DNA from 3 places in the Nonomuraea polychroma genome. Region 1 is predicted to be linked to each of the others. Evidence: riboswitches for the same ligand, from Rfam matches in the RefSeq annotation. Region 1 holds a riboswitch; each other region holds the start of a gene.
The links. A riboswitch is a leader RNA that binds a small molecule or an ion and turns the genes downstream of it on or off. The one in region 1 is predicted to bind cyclic di-AMP.

Region 1 (3,250 bases):
ACCCGGACCCGCCCCGCCTCGGCCGTCGCGAAGGCCCGCATCCGCGTCTCGAAGAGCCTCATCCCGCGGAGCACCTCGTCCGCCTGCTCCAGCGCCGCCCGCCCGGCATCCGTCGGCCGGACGCCACGCGGCAGCCGTTCGAACAGCCGAACGCCCGTGTGCCGCTCCAGCGTGGCGATCTGCCGGGAGACGGCGGGCTGCGTCATCGACAGCTCCTCGGCCGCCGCCGAGAACGACCCCAGCCTCCCGACCTCCACCAGCACCTTCAGCGACCAGAGGTCAAGCATGCACTCAGCTTATGGGTTCCATGCCCAACCCGCAGTGGTGTGCATGGCTGGGGCCGGTCATGCTCGGCTCTATGGAGACAGAGACGGTGGACAACCACCAGTACGCATGGCTGAGTGAGGTGCTCCCGAGGGAGCCGCAGCGGGTGCTGGACGTCGGGTGCGGGCGTGGCGAGCTGGCGGCCGAGTTGATGAGGCGCGGCCACGAGGTCACCGCGATCGACATCTCGCAGGAGGCCGTCGACGCGGCACGGGCCGCAGGGGTGCCGGCCATCCAGGCCGACATCGTGAAATATCCGGACGTCGCCGCCCCCGGGCCGGATGCCGCCGCCCCCGGGCCGGATGCCGCCGCCCCCGGGCCGGATGCCGCCGCCCCCGGCCCGGATGCCGCCGCCCCCGGGCCGGGCGGCGCCCACCCCGGGTCGGCTGTCCGCGGCTACGACGACGGATCGTTGTTCGATGTGGTCGTCATGTCGCTCTCGCTGCATCACCTGCACCCGCTCGAGGCGGCGCTGGACCGCGTGCGCACGCTGCTCGTGGACGGTGGACTCCTGCTGGTGGACGAGTTCGCCTGGGATTGGGCCGACCGGGCCGCCGCCACATGGTTCTACGACGCCGGATCGTTGCTCGCCGCCGCCGGTGTGGCGGATTTCACCCGCGAGCCCGGCCGCATAGGTCATGATCCGGTCGAACGGTGGCGCGAGGCGCACGCGGACCACACGCCCGCGGCCGAGATGCTCGCCGCCCTCGAGGAGCGGTTCGAGGTCACGAGCGTGCGGCGGGAGCCGTACCTGTCGCGATATCTCGGCGGAAAGCTGGCAGAGGGCGGCAGCGCCGACATCGTCGAGGAGCTGTGGCGCATCGAACGGGACCGCCTCGCTGCGGGAGCGCTCCCGCCCACGGGCTTCAGGATGACCGCGCGGACGATGTGACCAAAGTGACAATTGTGACCTTACACGACCATGTGCCGTCAATTGTGAGAAGGGTCACAATCGCATAACTGAATCTGGCGTTCCAGCAGGGGTTTTAGCCCTGACTGGACCCTTTGTCGGATCTTTACAACCTGACTCGCGCTTTGCCGATCCTTGACGTTTCGGCGTAGCTTCTGGCGTCGCGGTGACACGCCATGCCGCCGCGAACTCACATCGGTCCCTCCGATGTGAGCCAGACAAAGATCCGCCGGTCGCCGCCGTACGTCCCCTTGTCGAACAGAACATCGGACGGCGACCTGCCGAGTCCGTGCAGCCAGGAGGCACGGAGCCGGGGAACCATCGATCCCTTCACGGGATCAGGGGTGAATCGGCGCGTATCGCGCCGTAGGGCGACTTCCAGGCCCGAATCCGTCAGCTAACCCGGTAGGCGTTCGTGGAAGACCCAAGGAGAAATCCTGTCTACCTCCCTGCAAAACCCTCGTCTGTCCCGTATTGCCCTGAGTGGCGTAGCGCTAACCATGACCGTGACGGCCGGAGGTTTGATCCTCCATGCCCCGGCGGCGCAGGCGGCGACGACCAGCGATGCGGCCGGCACCTCCACGGCTAAGGCGGTTTCCGTCGCCAAGTCCGCGAAGTCGGCCGCAGCACTCAGGATTGCCCGGCAGAAGGCGAAGGCCGAAAAGGCCGTCGCCGCGGCCAGGAACCAGATCGGTGACCCGTACCGGTATGGGGCCACGGGCCCTGGTGCGTTCGACTGCTCCGGCCTGACCCAGTACGCCTGGAAGAAGGCCGGGGTGAAGATCCCCCGCGTGGCGGCCAGCCAGTTCGCCGGCATCAAGCGGAAGGTCTCCTGGAAGAATCTCCAGCCAGGCGACCTGATGTTCTTCAGGGGTCTCGGTCACGTCGGCATGTATGTCGGCAACGGCAAGATGCTCCACTCCCCGCGGACAGGTGAGCGGGTGCGTGTCGACAAGCTGAGCAGCTGGCGCAAGGCGTCCTTCGTCGGCGCGGTTCGTCCCGGCTTGTGAAAAGAAAGAGGGTCCCGATCTCATCGGGGCCCTCTTCTTTCTTTCTCTCTCTTTACGGCAAGCCACCTTCCCCCAACCGCCGCACAGGGCTGAGGGCCTTCCAGGGAGACGCTTTCTGAGCCCTTCACCGGCGGGCCGCCGTGACGACGCCCAGTGGGCCGTCTCAGTGGCACAGCGGCCCCGGCTACGATCGGGCATCGTGTCCGAGCAGGTGAGCCGACGAGCCGTGGTGGCCGGACTCCTGCTCCTCACCCTCGCCCCCGCCAGCGCCCCGGTCCCCGAATCCCCCTTCCTTCCCCCGGAAGCACGCGACCTGTGGCGCGAGGGCGTCGTCCTGGCCCGCGGAACGCGTTCCCTCGTCGTCGGCCACCACGCCCCGCCCGGCACGCTCGACGAGCTGGCGCGGCGGGCCGACACGGCCGGGCGGCGGGTCTCGGACGTCCTCGGGCGGTCTGTGCGGCCGCTGGTCGTCGTGCCCGAGTCCGCCCGCGAGGCGGCCGGGCTGGCCGGAGTGGAACGGGTCGACGGGCTGGCCGCGGTGGCCGACGGCGGCCGGGTGATCGTCGTTCCCGAGGTCTTCGCGCGGCTCAACGCGACGGGGAAGGATGTCGTGCTCGCGCACGAGCTCACCCATGTCGTGGCGGGCACCGGGGACCTGCCCGTCTGGCTCTACGAGGGGTTCGCCGATTACGTGGGCTACCGGGACGCGGGGCTGCCCGTGCGGACAGCCGCCGCCGAACTGGGCGACGAGGTGCGGGCCGGGCGGGTGCCGAGCGAATTGCCCGGGCCTGCGGCCTTCGCGGCGGATGGCGGGGACCCTGTGCGGCTCGCACGGGCGTACCAGGAGGCCTGGCTGGCGTGTCGCTTCCTCGCCGATCGGTTCGGTGAGGAGACGCTGGTGAGGTTCTACCGTGAAGCCCAGGCGGCCGGCGTCGATCGGGCGCTCGCCTCGCTCGGGCTCTCCGCGGCCACGCTGACGGCACGGTGGCGCGCGTACGTGCGGGAC
Region 2 (3,250 bases), 4.8 Mb from region 1:
TTGTTGAGCACCGTCAGCTCGTCGCCGGTGAGGGGTGGAGGGGTTCGGGAGTCAGTCACGAACTCTGACCTTACTTCGGCCCGGTGTGTGCTTTGGAGCGGCCGGTAGACGGATTCGCACACGGATTCGTCTACTTCTCCCGCGCGGCCTCCCACTCGCCGGGGAGCCTGCCATGGTCGCGGTCTGTCAGGCCGCCTTGGACGTTGGGGCCTTCCAGGTGTTGCAGGCGCTCGGGCCGCCTGCCTTGTAGCCCTGGTTGAACCAGTAGAGCTCGTTGCCCTTCAGCTTCCAGCCCTTGGCCGGGCGGCCGAGCGCCTTGGCGGCGGCGCCTGTCAGGCAGGCCTGCTGATAGGCGTACCGTCTTTCCTGCTCCACGAGCACCAGTCGTCGGCGAGGCAGCCGACGAGGGCCCTGATGTACGTCTCCGTGGCCGCCTTCGTGGTGCCCTGCATACTAGCGGGCCTCCGCGCCGCACCTTTTCATTGCATTGAGATGTGCACGTGGTCGAAGTGGTTCTCGGTGATGCTGCCCCGGTTCCCCATCGTGCTCCAGCCCGAGCCGTGGTTGATGCGCTGCTTCCAGATCACGTACTTGATGCCGAGCTTGTCAATGTTCTTGATCGCCCACTCCGCGATCCGGTCGCCGAGTGCGAGATTGGCGGCCGTCGGCATCGCGCCGCCGGTGCTCATCATGAAGTCGCAGGCGCGCCCGAGCGGGTGCTCGCCGCCGGAGCCCGAGCGGAAGCAGCCCACCGCGTACGGCAGCGAGAAGTTCTTCTGCACCTGCTCGCGCATGAGCCGGGTGCGGGGAGTGATGTTGTCGGAGCCGGAGGGCAGTTCGGGGGCCCAGCTGCCGTCGGAGTTGCGGCCGGTGCCGTACGGCACGAGGTCCGCGAGCTTCTTCTTGATGTCGTCGATGACGTCCTCGGCCTCATCGCGCTGCTTGTCGACCTCGGCCGTGTCCCGGCGGATGCCGGCCGCCAGCTCGGCGGCCTCCTCGGCGGCCTTCTGCTTGTCGTCGCGGGCCTTGGCCACGCCCTGAACGAACGCCTGCTGCTCGGTGGTCAGCTGGTTGAGCACGGCCGCGCTGCCGCCGTTCTCCGGCGGCATGAAGCTCGGCACTGGCGGATTGCCGTTCTGGTAGCGCAGCCGGGCGATCTCGGCCACCCGTTGCTGGGCCGCGGCCAGCGTCTGCTCCGCGGTGGCCAGTCGCTCGTCGGCCTTCTTGGCGGCCTCCTGGGCCTTGGCGAGCTCGACGCGCTTGAGGTTGTACTGCTCGATGAGCTTGTCGACCTTGCTGGTGAGCTTCTTGAGCTGGGTGCGGAGCTCGGACTCCGAGGGTTTGGGCGCTGACGCCGCCGCGGTCGCCTGTGTCGCCGGGAAAAGAGCGACGGCGGCGGTGATGAGGCCGATGGCAAGACTCGCGGGGGACGAAGCCGCCACGTAGATGTTCCTCTCCCTCTGCCGACCGGGTTAGCTGACGGGTTCGGGAATGGGAGGTCCCTACCACCGAAGTGGATTCACCCCAATTGCGATGGGTCCCCGGCTCCCGGGCAACACGCCCGGGATTAGGCGGGCACCGGCCGTTACGGTCGGTGCTTATCGGGATATTAGTGGTAGATCACGAGTCATGCGACCTTAAGGAGAAATCTATTAGTGATCTATTTGTGATCGAAGCATGTGCGCGGCCTCCTCCGGCAGCACGTCGTTGACGAAGGCCCCCATCGCCGACTCCGACCCCGCCAGGTACTTCAGCTTCTCCGGCGCCCGCCTGATGCTGAACAGCTCCAGGTGCAGGTACGCCAGGTCGCGGCCCTCCCGCACCGGCGCCTGGTGCCAGGCCGCGATGTACGGCATCACGACCCCGAACAACCCGTCGAACGCCTTCAGCACCGACGTGTAGAGCGGCGCGAACGCGGCCCGCTCCGACTCCGTCAGCGCCGCCAGGTCGGGCACCTGCCGATGCGGATAGATGTGCACCTCGAACGGCCAGCGCGCGGCGGCCGGCACGAACGCCGTCCACGACTCGTTGGCGGCCACCACCCGCGTGCCGGCGGCGCGCTCGGCGGCCAGCACGTCGGCGAACAGGTTCCCCTTGTAGCGGGAGGCGGCGCCCAGCTGCAGCTTGGTGCGCGGGGTGACGTACGGGTAGGCGTAGATCTGGCCGTGCGGGTGAGCGAGCGTGATGCCGATCTCCGAGCCTCGGTTTTCGAAGCAGAACACCTGCTCCACGCCCTCGATGGCGGACAGCTCGGCCGTGCGGTCGGCCCACGCCTCCATGACCAGCTCGACCTGGGCGTCGGACAGCTGGGAGAAGGACGAGGAATGCTCAGAGGTGAAGCAGACCACCTCGCACCGCCCCACCGCCGGACGGACCTCGCTCAGTCCACCTACATCCTCATAGGTCCCGAAATTTCCGGAAAAAGAGGGGAAGCGGTTCTCGAACACCACCACGTCGTAGTCGTACGCCGGGATCTCCGTCGACCGCGTCTCGGACGACGGGCACAGCGGGCACTCGGCCGCCGTCCCCTTCGGCTGGAACGTCCGCGTCTGTCGGTGGCCCGCGATCGCGATCCACTCCTCGGTCAGCGGGTCGTAGCGCAGCTCGGAGGCCAACGGCCGGGGGTCGAGCGTACGGCGGTCGATCGCACTCCGTTCGGCGTCGTCCCGCCGGTCGAAGTAGATCAGCTCCCGGCCGTCGGCCAAGTGGGTGATGGTGCGCTTCAAAGCGAGGCCTCCGCGATGATCAGTTCTCCGGCCCTGTCGGCCAGCTCCGTACGTGCTTGCTCGGTCAACCCCGCGTCGCTGATGACCACGTCGGCCTCCGTCAGCTCGGCGATGGTGCTGATGCCCACCGTGTTCCACTTGGTGTGGTCGGCGGGGACGACCAGGCGGGTCGCGGCCGCCACCAGTTCCCTGTCGGTCTCCGACTCGAGCAGGTTGGGCGTGGTGAACCCGGCCCGCACGCTCATCCCGTGCACGCCGAGGAACAGCGTGTCCACGTGCAGGCGGCGGATGGCGGCCACGGCCACCGGGCCCACCAAGGCGTCCGATGGCGTTCGTACGCCGCCGGTCAGCACCACCGTGCGGTCGGAGCGCGGGTTGCGGTGGAAGACGTCGGCAACGGGGATGGAGTTGGTGATCACGGTGAGCTCAGGCACGCCGATGAGGTGGTGCGCCAGCGCCCACGTCGTGGTGCCGGCAGAAAGCGCCACGGCGGTGCCGGGGCGCACCAATTGCGCCGCGCGGCG
Region 3 (3,250 bases), 930 kb from region 1:
GGCAGCCGGTGCTGGACGAGCTCGCGGCGGCGGGGCTGCGTCCCGTCGCGGTGGACCTGCCGGGGTTGGGGCGCTCCGAGGGGGAGCTCACGATGGCGACGGCGGCGGTTCCGGCGCTGGCCCGGTGGGTGGCGCGGTTCGCGGCGGCGGTGGGCGCCGGCGAACCGCTGGCCGTGGCGGGGCACGACATCGGGGGCGCGGTGGCGCAGCATCTGCTGGCCGCGGGCGAGGTGAAGGTGGGGCGGCTGGCGCTGGTCAACTCGGTCACGTACGACTCGTGGCCGGTGCCGGGCGTGGCCCGCTTCCGCGACCCGGCCGTGGTGGCGGCGGTGACCGCGGAGGAGCTGCTGGCCGCCCGCCGCACGGCCGTCACCACCGCGCTGGCCCGTCCGGCGACGGAGGCCGAGCTGGCCGACTACCTGGACCCGTGGAACGACGCCCGGGTGCGACGGTCATGGATGGCGCTGGCCGGGGCCGCCGACAGCCGCTACACGCTGGACCTGGTGCCCGCGCTGCAGGCCGACGGGACGCCGAAGCTGCTGGTGTGGGGCGAGGACGACACCTTCCAGGAGGTCAGGTACGCCGAGCGTTTCGCCGCCGAGATGCCGAACACCTCCCTGGTCCGCATCCGGCGCGCCGGTCACATCCCGATGGAGAACGACCCGGGCGCGGTCGCAGCCGCCCTGGCGCGGTTCTTCGCGGAGTGACCCTGGACGGGGTCAGCTCAGCTCGTCCCACTCGATCTCCTTGATCGAGCCGTCGGGCTGGTAGCGGAAGATCCGGGGTTCCCCATCTGCTCCCGGTCGTTCGGCCGGGGTCGCCTTGCCGACTTCGGCCGGGTGGAAGGGCAGGGCATAGGGCTCCGGGCCGGGTCGACCGGAACGCGGCGAGCGCGCGTCCCGGGTGGGGACGCGCGCTCGTTCGGATGTGATGAGGAGGGTCAGGCGGCGTACTCGGGGTAGCCGTAGCCGACGACCTGGGACTTCGGCCGGGTCCGCTCTTCGACCTTGCCGTTGCCGGTGTTGCCCTCGATCGTCGAGATGGTGCCGTCCTGGTTGTCCTTCACGACGAACCCGACGTGGTTGATGTCGCGGATGTCCTTGCTCCCGCTCCAGGAGAAGAACACGACGGCGCCGGGCTTGACGTCGGTGCCGAAGCGGTTGTTGGCCTTGAACCATTTGGCGTGGGCGACGGTCCAGGCGTCCCAGCCGAGCTGCGGGCGGGCGCCGGTCTGCTCGCCGACCCAGGAGATGAACATCGCGCACCAGGGAGCGTTCAGGTACGCGGCGCGGTTGCCGCCGTCGCGGGCGATGGTCTCGGCGGCGCGCTGGGAGTTGGCGTACCACTGCTGGTACGGGGTGCCGCCGCCGGCGGCGTTCTCGCTGGTGCCGACCTGGGACCTAGCCAGGGCCAGGACCTGATCGGCGGTGACGTTGATCTTGTTCTCGTTGGTCTTCGACTCGTCGGTCCTGGCGCCGGCCTGCTCGGCGGTGGCGACCGGCTGCTTGTCCGTCGCGGCGACGGCGGTGCCGGTGACGTGGGCGGTGACTGCTGAGGCCAGGATGGTGGCGCCGAGGGCGGCGCGGGCGATGTTGATCTTGTTGGCAGCAGCGGGGATGCGGAACTTGGCCATCGAGGGGGTTTACTCCTTGCTTCCATGCCGCTTACCGGGTTAGCTGACGGGCTCGGGCGTGGAAGCTGCCCTACGGCACCGAAGTGCCGATTCGCCCCAAATGACTGGGTCCCCGGTTCCGCGCAAGGCGGATTCAGCGGTCACAGGACTGTCCTGTGATGTTTCGTGCGATGGTCGGACACGACCGGACAAACCGGACGCATGCCTCAAGATGCCCCATAAGGTAATACATGCGGCAAGAGGATTACAACTAGATAAAAGCCCAGTTAGGCAAGTTGCCCGCGGGCGTCGGCCAGAAGCCCCATCATGGCAAGGGATTCGTCAAGCGGCATGATCGAACTCTCGGTCCTGCCTTCGGCCGTGGCAGCGCGGACTTCGCGGAGCTCCCCGGCGTACCCGTTGTCGGCCGGATCGAGCACGTGCTCTTCCGGCTCCACGGAGGGCCCGGTGAGGAGGATCCGCTGCGGCGCCCAGAACGGGGCCTGGATGTCGGCGCGCATCTGAGTACCCACAACGCGGGCATCGTTCGGGTAATTCCCGAGCAACGAGGTCGCCACGAGAGCGTGCCTGCCGCCGGGATAGAGCAAAACACCGGCAGCCTCCGCGTCCACCCCGTTCGGGGCCAGAGAGCCGGTGACACGCAGGTCGGTCGGCATGCCGAGGAGCAGCTGGGCCAGCCCGAACGGGTAGATCCCCAGGTCGAGCAGCGCGCCGCCGCCCAGCTCGGGCGCCCACAGGCGGTGCGCGGGGTCGTAGGGCAGGGTGAAGCCGAAAGAGGCCTGCACCGAGCGGATCTCGCCGAACCGCTCATCGGAGGCGATCTTCTGGATGAGGGGGTTGAACCTCATCCACATCGCCTCCATGAGGAACACACCGGCATCCCGCGCCAGGCGCACCATCTTCTCGGCGTCGTCCACGGTGGCGGCCAGCGGCTTCTCGCACAGCACGGCCTTGCCCGCGGCGATGGCGGCCTCGGCGACCTGCAGGTGCTGGGCGTGCGGAGTGGCCACGTAGATCGCGTCCACGGCCGGATCCGCGCACAGCCGCTCATAGGAGTCGTAGGCCGACTCCGCGCCCAGCGTCGCGGCCAGGGCCTGCGCGCGGCCCAGGTTTCTGGAGCCGACGGCGGCCACCCGCATGCCGGGCTCGGCGGCGATGGCCGCTCCCACCGTCCGCGCGATGCCGCCTGTCGCCGCTATTCCCCACGCAAAGTCCCGCACAAACGGAGATCGTAGACCTGTCAGGTCATGTTAAAGGTGTCGGGGTCGGGTCCGATGCGCTTGTTCCTGTTCATGGCGCCGATCGCGGCCATGTCCTCGGCGTCGAGGATGAAGTCGAACACGTTGAAGTTCTCGCGGATCCGCGAGGGGTTCGCGGACTTGGGGATGACGACGTTGCCGAGCTGCAGGTGCCAGCGGAGCACGATCTGGGCGGGCGTCTTGCCGTACTTGCCCGACAACACGCTCAGCGCCGGGTCGTCGAGCAGCCCCTGACCCCGGCCGAGCGGGCTCCACGCCTCGGTCAGGATGCCGTTGGCCTCGTGGAAGGCCCGCATCTCGCGCTGCTGCAGGTACGGGTGGAGCTCGATCTGGTTGATGGACGGCGTGATGTCGGTCT

Region 2: linked by a shared signal. The riboswitch ahead of EDD27_RS30785 (coiled-coil domain-containing protein) and the one ahead of EDD27_RS08485 (C40 family peptidase) in region 1 are both predicted to bind cyclic di-AMP.
Region 3: linked by a shared signal. The riboswitch ahead of EDD27_RS12675 (C40 family peptidase) and the one ahead of EDD27_RS08485 (C40 family peptidase) in region 1 are both predicted to bind cyclic di-AMP.

The regions. Positions count from the first base shown of each region.
Region 1 covers NZ_SAUN01000001.1:1,923,829-1,927,078, forward strand. The annotation lists gene EDD27_RS08475 (LysR family transcriptional regulator) at 1-287, opposite strand, end outside; gene EDD27_RS08480 (class I SAM-dependent methyltransferase) at 359-1,216, shown strand; cyclic di-AMP (ydaO/yuaA leader) riboswitch at 1,504-1,661, shown strand; gene EDD27_RS08485 (C40 family peptidase) at 1,735-2,244, shown strand; gene EDD27_RS08490 (gluzincin family metallopeptidase) at 2,444-3,250, shown strand, end outside.
Region 2 covers NZ_SAUN01000001.1:6,748,241-6,751,490, forward strand. The annotation lists gene EDD27_RS30775 (DinB family protein) at 1-59, opposite strand, end outside; gene EDD27_RS30780 (hypothetical protein) at 187-375, opposite strand; gene EDD27_RS30785 (coiled-coil domain-containing protein) at 480-1,442, opposite strand; cyclic di-AMP (ydaO/yuaA leader) riboswitch at 1,448-1,584, opposite strand; gene galT (galactose-1-phosphate uridylyltransferase) at 1,653-2,726, opposite strand; gene EDD27_RS30795 (DeoR/GlpR family DNA-binding transcription regulator) at 2,723-3,250, opposite strand, start outside.
Region 3 covers NZ_SAUN01000001.1:2,857,751-2,861,000, forward strand. The annotation lists gene EDD27_RS12670 (alpha/beta fold hydrolase) at 1-707, shown strand, start outside; gene EDD27_RS12675 (C40 family peptidase) at 941-1,633, opposite strand; cyclic di-AMP (ydaO/yuaA leader) riboswitch at 1,647-1,782, opposite strand; gene EDD27_RS12680 (Gfo/Idh/MocA family protein) at 1,900-2,853, opposite strand; gene EDD27_RS12685 (aldo/keto reductase) at 2,874-3,250, opposite strand, start outside.